One region of the Calditerricola yamamurae genome, then DNA from elsewhere that is predicted to be linked to it. Evidence: riboswitches for the same ligand, from Rfam matches in the RefSeq annotation. Region 1 holds a riboswitch; the other holds the start of a gene.
The links. Region 1 has a riboswitch for cobalamin ahead of cobJ (precorrin-3B C(17)-methyltransferase). Riboswitches for the same ligand answer to the same signal wherever they lie in the genome.

Region 1 (5,435 bases):
GACGGGCGTAGGTGAAGCGCACCGACGGATACCGCTCCCGGGCCTCGTCGATGGTCGCCGGGATGTGCAGCTTGGCGTGGCCGGCGGCAAAGAGGCTAATCGGCACGACAACCACATGCGCCGCCCCACGGTCAACGCAGCGCGCGATCCCCTCGGCAATGGTCGGTCGCGTCAGTTCCAGAAACCCCGTCTCAACAATGGGCACAGAAAGGCGCGAGGCCAAGGCGGCCGTGAACCGCAACAACTCGGCGTTGCCCTCCGGGTCACGGCTGCCATGCCCGACAAAGAGGACCGCCGTTTGCTCCGCCTTCGCCTGCGCCAAAAATCTCCGCGCCCCTTCCAAGCCCCCCGGCCGCTGCGGCGCCGCCCATGCCAGTGAATGGCTCATACGTTCCGCTCCTCCTTCCTCCGTAACCGTCCTGAGCCCATTGCCCCTCCGGGCTGCTCCGGCCCCCTTATTCCCCGCACACGGGCGCTTCGGCCTGGGCGGTTCCGACATCGGACTGCCAGCGGAACCCCGCCGCTCCCCGCCGCTTGAAGAACTTGTGGAAGCGTTCGCCGGGATGGGCATGGGTTCGGTACGCCTCCACGATGCGTGCCACCAGGTCGACCAGTTCTTCCGGCGGGATGCCCTCGGCCACCTTCTGCGCCGGGTGAGCGGTGCGGCCCACGGTCTTGCCCCCGAGAAACAGGTCGAAGGCTCCACGCCGGTAGACAATGCCGATGTCCTCTTGTATCGCGCCGTAGCAAGCCATGCCACAGCCGTTGAAACCGATCTTCAGCTCCTTTTCTACCGGCAGGCCCTCCAGGCGCCGGGCCAGCGCTTCGGCGTAGGGAATGGAATCCGCCCTTTTGCCGTCGCAAAAGTCACACGCCTTCACCCGCACCACGTTGCCGACGGGCAGCACACGCAGGCCCGCCGCCTCCAGCCGCCGGCGCACGGCTTCCCCATCCGGCACGTCGGCGAGGCGCAGCACGATGCAGTGGTCCGGCGTGTACACCAGTTCGCCCCGTTCGCCGGCCAGCTCGGCAAGGAGCAGGAGCTGGTGCGGCCTAAAGCGCTTGTTCGCTACACCCGGCGAAACGGCCATCTCCAGCACGGTACGCGGCTCGTCCGAAGCGGTGGTGAACGCTCCAGGTGATAACGCCACGGTTGCGGCGGAGCCGTTCGGTACCGTCGCGGCCGCGGCCTCCCGCGTTCCACCACCCGTCGCGTCCCGCTCCCCGCCGATACGGGCCTCCAGCGACCACGGTTCCGCCTCCGGTCGCAATCGCTCGTGGAGCGCGAGGGGCTGCTCGTCGCGGGAGAGGGTGTACTTGCGCTGGTACCCCCGCGGGGTGATCATCAGCCCCGCATGGACGAACGTGGTGGAATTGCCGATGATCACGGTGGTCAACATGCCGATGTCTTCGTCGAGCAGGTTTTCCAGTGTGGTGATCGCCACGCGCTGCCGCTGGCGGTAGGCGCTCTTCACCAGGCCCACCGGCGTATCGGGACGGCGGTAGCGGAGCAGGATGCGTTGCGTTTCCACAATCTGCCGGGTTCGTCGACCGCTCTTCGGATTGTACAGGACGATGACGAAATCGCCCTGGGCCGCCAGTTCCACACGCCGGGCAATCAGTGACCATGGCGTGAGGTGGTCGCTGAGGCTGATGCAGACGAAATCGTGCATCAAGGGTGCGCCGAGGAGCGAAGCGCACGACTGGGCGGCGGAAATCCCCGGGATGACTTCAACGTCGGGGTTCTCCCCCGGCCGCCAGCCTTCTGCCACCAGCACCTCAAAGATCAGCCCGGCCATGCCGTACACGCCAGCGTCGCCACTCGAGATGACGGCCACCGTCTTGCCTGCCTTCGCTTCGCGCACGGCGGCCCGTGCCCGGCTCACTTCCTCGGTCATCCCCGTGCGGATGATTTTCTGGTCAGCCAGCATGTCGCGAACCAGGTCAACGTAGGTGTTGTAGCCGATGACGACCTCGCTTTCCTCGATCGCCTGCCGCGCCCGTTCGGTCATGTGCGCACGGCTTCCGGGACCGAAACCGACGATAAGCAGCTTGCCATGTGAAGTTCCGCGTTCTGCCCTCATCTGCCCTCCTCCTTCCTCGCCGTCACACCCGGATTCCCGGTTTCCCGCTGCCACCGGTTAACCTCCAGGTGGCCCATGTTTTTCCTTTATGTTAAAAATCTTTACAAATAATTGATAATACCTAATCTTCCGTCGAACTAACCTGACCGCCGCTCCCACCTCTCGGCCGTCCACGCCGCCACACAAACGAAAGCGAGCCTATCCAACCGGGAAAGGTGGATAGGCTCGCAACGGATGCGCAAAACCGCACGTCCCACTCGATTGTTGCCCAGGCAACAACAAGCCGTGCTGCCCGCAACAAAGCCGGGCGTTGTCCCATGCGAGCACCTTTCCCTAGGATCCCGTAGGTTAAAGGTGCCGTCGAAGCAGGCAGGTCTCCTGGCTCGTGGATCCTCGCTCCCCGCGCCTTCCCGCGACCGTTGTCGCAGTGGCTGCTCGCGGTTCGCTCCCCACTCACAGTGGCGGGTCCGCGCCGGATTTGCACCGGACTTCCCTTTTCACCCGTCGCCGCAGCGACAGGCACCTGCTTCTACGCGCCTTCCTCTATCGTTGTCAACGCTGGATTGTATTCTCATCTTATCACGGAGCCGACCGCTTGTCTACCCGTGCGTGTCCTGCAAGACACGCGAATCCCTCGACCGTTCCGAGCGGCTTTCCCGAGATCCGCCGGTGCCCGTGCCCGGGGGTTGCGGCGGGTTTCCGGGCTTGGGCAACAATCCGCTCTTATTCTCCGGGGGAGTTGACGGCGGTTGATTCGGCGGTTGTTGGGGCTGCGTTTGACCGGGCGACCGACCCAGCCCCGGCGACGGTTGCCCCGGTGACGGCTGCAGATTGTCGCCCGGTTCTGCCGGTTGGTCCTCTTCTTGCAGCGGTTGATCGCTCGGCATCTCCGGCGCTGGCGGCTTCAAGGTGCCGTCCGGAGCCAAGAAGGGCGCGAGCGACAGCGTGATCGGCCCGGCTGGCGGCCCCTCTTTGTTGGTCTCCGGATTCACCGCCACCACTTCAAATCGGTATTCCGACTGTATGGTGGGCGTCTCGTACGACCATACGCCGCCACCGGTCTCGCCCCGTGCGATCCGCCGGCCATCGGACGTCAGCTCGTACACGCGATAGCGCACGCGCTTGTCGTCGAAGGGCGTCCAGCGCAGGGTGATGTGGACCGTGAGATTCGGCGTCACCTTGATCTCTCCGGTAAGGCCGCTTACCGGCTTGAGCGCCACGGGCGGATTCAGCGGCTTGGTGCCTTCCGGGCGCTTGAAGTCCTCCCATTTCGTTCCCCGCAGCGCCTCACGCATCACGGCCCGGAAAATGGGCGCCGCCGTTTTCCCCCCGTTAATTTCCACACCTTCTACGTTCTTGTCAAATCCGGTCCACACCGCCCCCACCCATGTCGGCGTATAGCCGACGAACCACGCGTCGCGGGAATTTTGCGTGGTTCCGGTCTTGCCGGCCAGCGGGCGGCCGAAGTAGGCAGATTTCCCCGTCCCGGAGCGAACGACCTCCTGCAGCATTTCCGTCATGTAGTACGCCGATTTGGGGGACAACACCCGGCGGGTATCCGGTTTGGCCTCCACGATCAGCTGTTCGTCGTGGCTGGTGATCTTCCGAATGGCGTGGGCTTCGGTCCATACGCCCCCGTTGGCCAATGCCGCGTACGCCTGCGCCATGTGCAGAGGCGAAACGCCGACACCGCTGCCCAATGCCAGGGAGTAATGTTCCGGGTTGGCGACGTTTTCCGGCAAGGGGAGGCCAAAGGCCCGACCATACCGATAGCCCGTCTCCACCCCGATCTGGTTCAGCAGCCACACGGCGGGTACGTTGATCGACATGCGCACGGCCTCGATCATCGTCACTTGGCCGCGGTACCTGCGGTCGTAATTCTTCGGCTGGTACTTTTGACGCCCAAAGGTCATCGGCTTGTCAGGCAACAAATCGTACGGCGACCAGCCCTCTTCAAGAGCCGGGGCATACACAACGAGCGGCTTGATGGCCGAACCGGGGTCGCGCTTGATGTCCACGGCGCGGTTCAGCCCTTTGCGCACGTAGTCGCGACCGCCGGCAATGGCGGCGATGCCGCCCGTCTTGGCATTCAGGATGACCATACTGGCCTGCAGCGGTTCCTTTTCGCGCTTTTTGTACCGGAACAGCGAGTCGTCGCTGAACTTCTCGTACACCACCCGCTGCATGCTCGGCACCAGGTTGGTATAGATGTGGTAACCGCCGCGAAGCAGCTCCTCTTCGGTAATGCCGTAACGCTTCTCGGCTTCCTCGATAATGTAGTCAAGGTAGGCGTTGTACGGCTCGCGCTCCTTCTTCGGCCTGACCACGTGGATGGGCTGCTGTTCGGCCTGTTTCCGTTCGGCCGGGGTGATATACCCCTGTTCCTCCATCAGCCGGAGGACGAGATTGCGGCGTTCCTTGGCCGCCTCGGGATTCTTAAAGGGGTTGTAGCGGTTCGGCGCTTTGGGCATGCCGGCCAACAGCGCCGCCTCGTCGAGGGTCAGCTCGGAGACATCTTTCCCGAAGTAGAGCTCCGAAGCGGCTTGCACGCCGTAGGCGCCGTTCCCAAAGTAGATGTAGTTGAGATACATCTCGAGGATCTCTTCTTTGGAGTAACGGCGTTCAATGGCAAAGGCCAAAATGGCCTCCTTCGTTTTTCGCAGCCACGTCTTCTCATACGACAAGAACGCGTTGCGCGCCAGCTGCTGGGTAATCGTGCTGGCCCCTTCCACCTTCTCCATGGCCAGAATGTCCTTGTACAGCGCGCGCATCACGCCCCACAGGTCGACACCGTAATGCTCGTAAAACCGGCGATCCTCCGTGGCAATGACCGCGTTTTTCAGGTGGTCCGGGATGCGGTCAAGGGAAACCTTCTCCCGGTTTTGCACGTACAAGCGGGCCACTTCCTTGCCGTCGATATCGTAGACCACCGACGCCTCGGCCGCGTCAAGCTGGCGTTCGTCGAGCCACGCGTTGCCCAAGGCGTAGACGGCCACCACACCGCCCGCCACAACCAAGAAACACGTCACCATGAGCGCCAATCCAATCAGGACCCAGCCCCTCACGGTTTCCCTCCTTTCGCGCCGTCCCGTTGTAACGCATTCGAACGGGGGCGCCCGATTTCCGGGGGGAACCCGCCACACATCTTCTCACCGGCCAACCACCGATCCAGGTGGTTCCGGAGATCGTAAAGCCGTTGGCGGTTGACCTCGTAACACACCCAGGTGCCCTGCTCCTGGGCCAAGACCAGGCCGCTTTCGCGCAAGATCTTCAGATGATGCGAGACCGTAGACTGTGCCAAGCCCAGGAGGGCCACCAAGTCACCGCAAAACCGTCGTTTGGCCAGCAACA
Region 2 (5,435 bases), 690 kb from region 1:
GCCGTCCGTCTGCCATCGCGTGCGACGGCTCATCACAGCTCAAGACCGTACACCGCGGGAATCCCCCGGTCGTAGTAGTGCTTGCGCGATTCCATCACCGTGACCAGATCGGCCCGTTCCACAACGGCGGGGTGCACCGCACGGCCCGTCAGCACCAGGTGGGTATGGGCCGGCCGGTTGTCGATGAGCGCCAACACTTCGGCCAAGGGCAGCACATCGTCGACGGGAAAGCGTGTGATGGCCAGCGCGGTGTTGATCTCGTCCAAAACGGCCAGGTCGTAGGCACCGCTGTAGATCTTCTCCTTGGCCAGCGCCCACCCGCGGCGCAAGGCTTCCCGGTGGACCTCCGGCGTTTTGGTCCACGTAAATCCTTCCCCCAGCTGGTACATCTCGACCCCCGGCAGATATCGGACGGCCACCTGCTCGCCGGTAACGCGCTCCGGCGACTTGAGAAATTGCAGGAACAGAACCCGAAAGCCGCGCCCCACCGCTCGCAGCACCAGGCCGAGGGCGGCGGTGGTCTTCCCCTTCCCGTCCCCGGTGTACACCAGGGTCAACCCCTTGCCGCTCCCACGAAGGCTTTCCCCCGCCATCGGCTACCCGCCTCCTCTTCTGCTTCCTCCTCTTGTGCCGGCCGCACGAGGACCTGGGGTGCGCCGCATTCCGGATGGCGCACCACCAACGGCCGCATGCCGTAGACATCAGCCAACGTCGGCTCGGCCAGCACCTCCTCCGGCCGGCCGCGCGCCACCACGCGCCCCTCCACCAGCAACACCACCTCGTCGGCATAAAGCGCGGCCAGGTTCAGGTCGTGGAGCACCATCACCACGGTCAGCCCGTCCTGGCGTTGCCAACGGCGCACCCGATCGAGGAGGTGGACCTGGTGGGCGAGGTCCAAATGGGTGGTCGGCTCGTCGAGGAGCAACACCCGCGGCTCCTGGGCCATGACGCGCGCCAACGCCACGCGCTGGCGCTGGCCGCCACTGAGCCGGTCGACGGGCACATCGGCCAGGTGGCGCAGCTTCAGCTCATCGAGGACGCGCGCCACCACCGCCCGGTCGTATGCCGTCTCGCCGCGCAACGGGCGAAGATACGGGTGGCGGCCCATCGCCACCAGTTCGCGGACCGTAAAGGGGAACGGGGCAGCCGTTTCCTGCGGGAGCACGGCCATGAGGCGAGCCAGCTCCCGCCGCCGGTAGGCGCACACCGGCCGGCCGGCCACCCACACGCTCCCCCGGTCCGGCTCGTCCACGCCAGAAAGCACCCGGAGCAGCGTGCTTTTCCCCGCCCCATTGGGCCCGATCACCGCTACACATGCGCCGGCCGGGACCTCCAGGGAAACACCGCGCAGCACGTCTCGCCCGTCGTATGCTTTCCACACATCGCGCACCACAATCATTGGCACCGCTCCTTTCCGTCACCACCCGCGCCGGCTGCGCCGCAACAAGTAGGCGAAAAAGGGCGCTCCCAGTATCGCCGTCACCGCTCCGACGGGCAGCTCCGCCCCCGCCAGCACTGTACGCGCGAAGGTGTCGGCCCACAGCAGGACAAAGGCCCCCGCCAACGCCGACATCGGCACCAGCACGCGATGATCCGGCCCGACGAGCAGGCGCATCACGTGAGGCACAACCAGGCCGACAAACCCGATGATCCCGGATACCGACACCACAGCCGCCGTCATCAGCGAGGCCGCGAGAAGGATGTGCGTCTTGCGTCGCTCCGTCTCCACGCCGAGATGAGCGGCTTGCTCTTCGCCAAGGGTGAACACGTTGAGGTCGCGCGCCCAGAGGAGGAGCAATACAAACGGTACGAGCACATATGGCAAGGCGGCGGCAACCAGTATCGGATCGCGGTTAGCCAGGCTACCCATCAGCCAGTAGATGACGTTCGGCAGACGATCTGCGGAAAAGGCGAGGGCCAGCGTCAGCGCCGCACCGAGGAAGGCCTGCACCACCACACCGGCTAGCAGCGTCGTTTCCCGTCCCAGCCGCCCGCCAATGGCCCCCAGACGCAACGTGACGAGAAGGGCGGCCATCCCCCCGCCAAAGGCGGCCAGCGGCACGGCGAACAGCCCCAGGTGCGCCTGCGGCCAGCCGGTGAGCAGAACGAGCACCGCCCCAAGGGCCGCACCCGATGACACGCCCAAGATGTAGGGGTCTGCGAGGGGATTGCGCAGCACCCCCTGGTATGCCGCGCCGGCAGCCCCGAGGGCAGCCCCGACCAAGAGGGCCAGCATTGCGCGGGGCACGCGCAGGTTCCACACGATGGCTTGGGCCACCGCATCCCCCTCGGCCACGTGTCCGGTCACCTTGCCCCACAGCACCCGCCCAACGGTGGACAAGGGAAGGTCGACGCTGCCCAGCATCAAGCTGGCCAACAGGGACAGCAAGAGGGCGCCGCCCATCCCGGCCATCCACATCGCCTTATGCGCCCGCATGGCCCTTTCCTCTCAGCCGGCCCTCATTGGAACCGCTCGGGATAGAACGTCTTGGCCAGTGTCTCCACGCCGTCGAGAATGCGCGGGCCGGGACGGCTGATGAGGTCAGGGTCGAGGGCATACACGCGGCCTTCCTTCACCGCATCCACCACGCTCCATCCCGCGCGCTGCTTGGGCTTGTCCGCCGCGTTTGGGACGTAGTACCCGTACGTGACCACGATCACCTGCGGGTTTCGCTGGATGACCATCTCGGCGCTGATCTTCTGCCAGCCTTCCAGGTCGTGGGCGATGTTCTGCCCGCCGGCCAGCTGGATCAGCTCATCCAGGAACGTGTGCTTCCCGGCCGTGTACAGCTGGTCGGGGTCTGCCTCCACGTAAACGCGCACGCGTTCCTTTTCCGGAATGGCCTGAACCTTCTCACGAATGGCCTCTTCCTTCGCTTTCATGCGCGCGATGAGTTGCTGAGCTTCCTTCGTGCGGTTCGTGATCTTGCCCAGTTCGCCAATCACGCGATAGACATCCCTCAGGGACTGCGGATCATACAGGACCACTGTCAGGCCCGCCTTGCGCAGCGCATCCACGGTTTCCTTGTTGTGCGAGCCGAGCACCACGAGATCCGGCTTCAAGCTGAGGAGCTCTTCCGTCGGCGGGTTCAGGCCGTCTTGAAAGACGTGCTCCACCTTGTTCTGCACGTCGGGCGGGTAATTGTCCCACTTGGTGACGGCCACCACCTTCCCCTCCAGGCCCAGCGCAAACAGCGTCTCGGTGTGACTGGGCATCAACGAGACGATGCGCTGCGGCGCTTGTGGAACGGTCACCTTTGCCCCGCTGTCGTCCTGCACGGTGAGGGGATAGGTGACAGGCTTGCCGTCGATCCCCTCCTCGGCCGACTGCCCCGGTGCCGCCTGCTGCCCGGATTGGCACGCGGCAAGACCGACGATCAACAAGAGCAGGATAAAGACGAGGACAACGTTCCTTCCCCTGTAGTGCATCCCGCGTTGCATGGCGTTCCTCCTTCTCCCATCCAGGTCGGTATTTGGACAAAACAAAACCCCTTGCCCATACGGACAAGGGGACGTCGCCACCACAAACCAAACGGCACAAAAAGGCCGTCCGTTCCCGGCCTCCATTGCCACCGTACGCCAACGGCCACACTGCCGCCGCGCACCCATGGGCACCAACGGCAATGCCGCCGGTCAACATGGAACCGGGCGCGTCGCCATCGCGACGTCTGCACCCTTTCCGCGAGGGCTGCAGCGTCATGGGCAAATCGGCAGGTCTCCTGGCTCATGGATCCTCGCTTCCCGCGCCTTCCCATCCTCAGGTGGACAGTGGCATGATGCGGGTCGCTCCCCATTCACAGTGGCGGGACCGCGCCGGACTTTCACCGGACTTCCCTTTTCACCGCCGGGCAAGGCGGACCGATTTGCCTGCGCGCGTCGGTTGTCAACGGGACAGTTCCATTATAGACGACAGGCCCGGTCGTTGGCAACGAACGTTCCGAAGCCAGAGCACCTCGCCCCGGGAGTGGCATGCCGGGGTTCGTTTTCATATCGTAAGCATCGATCCGTTCATCCCAGCCGACGGATAACGCGGGTGGTGAAAACCCAACCCCAAAGGGGGAACCCGAATGAAGGTCTGCATGATCGGAGCCGGATACGTCGGCCTGTCTACAGCAGCCGTGCTGGCCGAGTTGGGACATGACGTCACCTGTGTGGACACGGACACCGAAAAAGTGGCCCAACTGGAACGGGGACGCCTTCCGTTTTACGAGCCGGGGCTCGACGAACTGGTCGCCCGCGCGCGCGAACAGGGGCGGATGGCGTTCACCGCAGATCTGCGCGGGGGGCTGGACGACGCGTCCGTTGTAATGCTCGCCGTTGGCACGCCGGCACTCCCCGATGGCCGCTGCGACCTGTCCTCCGTCTGGCAAGCCGTTGACACGTTGGCCCACACGCTGTCCCATCCGGCCACCGTAATCATCAAAAGCACGGTGCCCCCGGGCACTGCCGACCGGATCCGGCGTTATCTGGCCGAGGCCGGCCATGACGAGAATGCCGTTCACGTGGTGGCCAACCCCGAATTTCTGCGCGAAGGCTCCGCCGTAACGGACACCCGCCACCCCGACCGCATCGTCGTGGGCGTCACGTCCCGGGAGGCGCTGGCCCGCGTGCGCGCCCTGTACCGCGGGATCGAGGCCCCTTATGTCGTGACGTCGCCGACGGGGGCGGAGATGATCAAGTACGCCGCCAACGCCTTTCTGGCCACCAAGATCTCCTTCATCAACGAAATGGCCCGCATCTGCGACGCGTACGGGGTCACCATCGACGACGTGGCCGAAGGGATCGGGTTGGATTCGCGCATCGGCCGCGCCTTCCTGCGGGCCGGCCTGGGGTACGGCGGCTCCTGCCTCCCCAAAGACGTGGCCGCGTTGATCCACACCGCGCGGGACAAGGGAGTCGAACCGCTGCTCCTCCCCGCCGTGCAGCAGGTCAACGTCACCCAACCCGACGTGTACGCGGACAAATTGCGGGACGCGTTGGGCGGCCTTGCCGGTAAACACGTTGCCATCTGGGGCATTGCCTTCAAACCCGACACCAACGACGTGCGCGCGTCGCAGGCCCTGGCCCTCATCGACCGGCTGCTCGCGGCGGGATGCACGGTACGCGCGTACGATCCCCTGGCCCGCTGCACGCGCCCAGACGTAGCGTGGGCGGCGGACCCGTACCAAGCGGCCGGCAACGCCGATGCCCTCGTTGTCGCCACGGAGTGGGAAATCTTCCGTCACGCCGACTGGGAACGCGTCAAGGCGGTCATGCGGGGCAATGTGGTGGTCGATGGACGCAACTGCCTCACCCCCGAATCCCTTCAGTCCCACGGGCTCCGTTACGTGGGGGTGGGGCGGCCGTGAACCTTCTTGTCACCGGCGCAGCTGGATTCATCGGTTCCCACCTGTGTGAACGGTTGCTGGCGGAGGGCCACACGGTCATCGGCCTCG

Region 2: another riboswitch for cobalamin. It lies ahead of ACYQ0Z_RS06685 (ABC transporter substrate-binding protein); the one in region 1 lies ahead of cobJ (precorrin-3B C(17)-methyltransferase).

Annotation. Positions count from the first base shown of each region.
Region 1 covers NZ_BAAIFH010000006.1:765,086-770,520, forward strand. The annotation lists gene ACYQ0Z_RS10165 (sirohydrochlorin chelatase) at 1-388, opposite strand, end outside; gene cobJ (precorrin-3B C(17)-methyltransferase) at 456-2,084, opposite strand; cobalamin riboswitch at 2,436-2,626, opposite strand; gene ACYQ0Z_RS10175 (transglycosylase domain-containing protein) at 2,684-5,149, opposite strand; gene ACYQ0Z_RS10180 (ArsR/SmtB family transcription factor) at 5,146-5,435, opposite strand, start outside.
Region 2 covers NZ_BAAIFH010000006.1:74,958-80,392, reverse strand. The annotation lists gene ACYQ0Z_RS06700 (cob(I)yrinic acid a,c-diamide adenosyltransferase) at 33-593, opposite strand; gene ACYQ0Z_RS06695 (heme ABC transporter ATP-binding protein) at 554-1,399, opposite strand; gene ACYQ0Z_RS06690 (FecCD family ABC transporter permease) at 1,418-2,437, opposite strand; gene ACYQ0Z_RS06685 (ABC transporter substrate-binding protein) at 2,461-3,441, opposite strand; cobalamin riboswitch at 3,693-3,878, opposite strand; gene ACYQ0Z_RS06680 (UDP-glucose dehydrogenase family protein) at 4,068-5,348, shown strand; gene ACYQ0Z_RS06675 (NAD-dependent epimerase/dehydratase family protein) at 5,345-5,435, shown strand, end outside.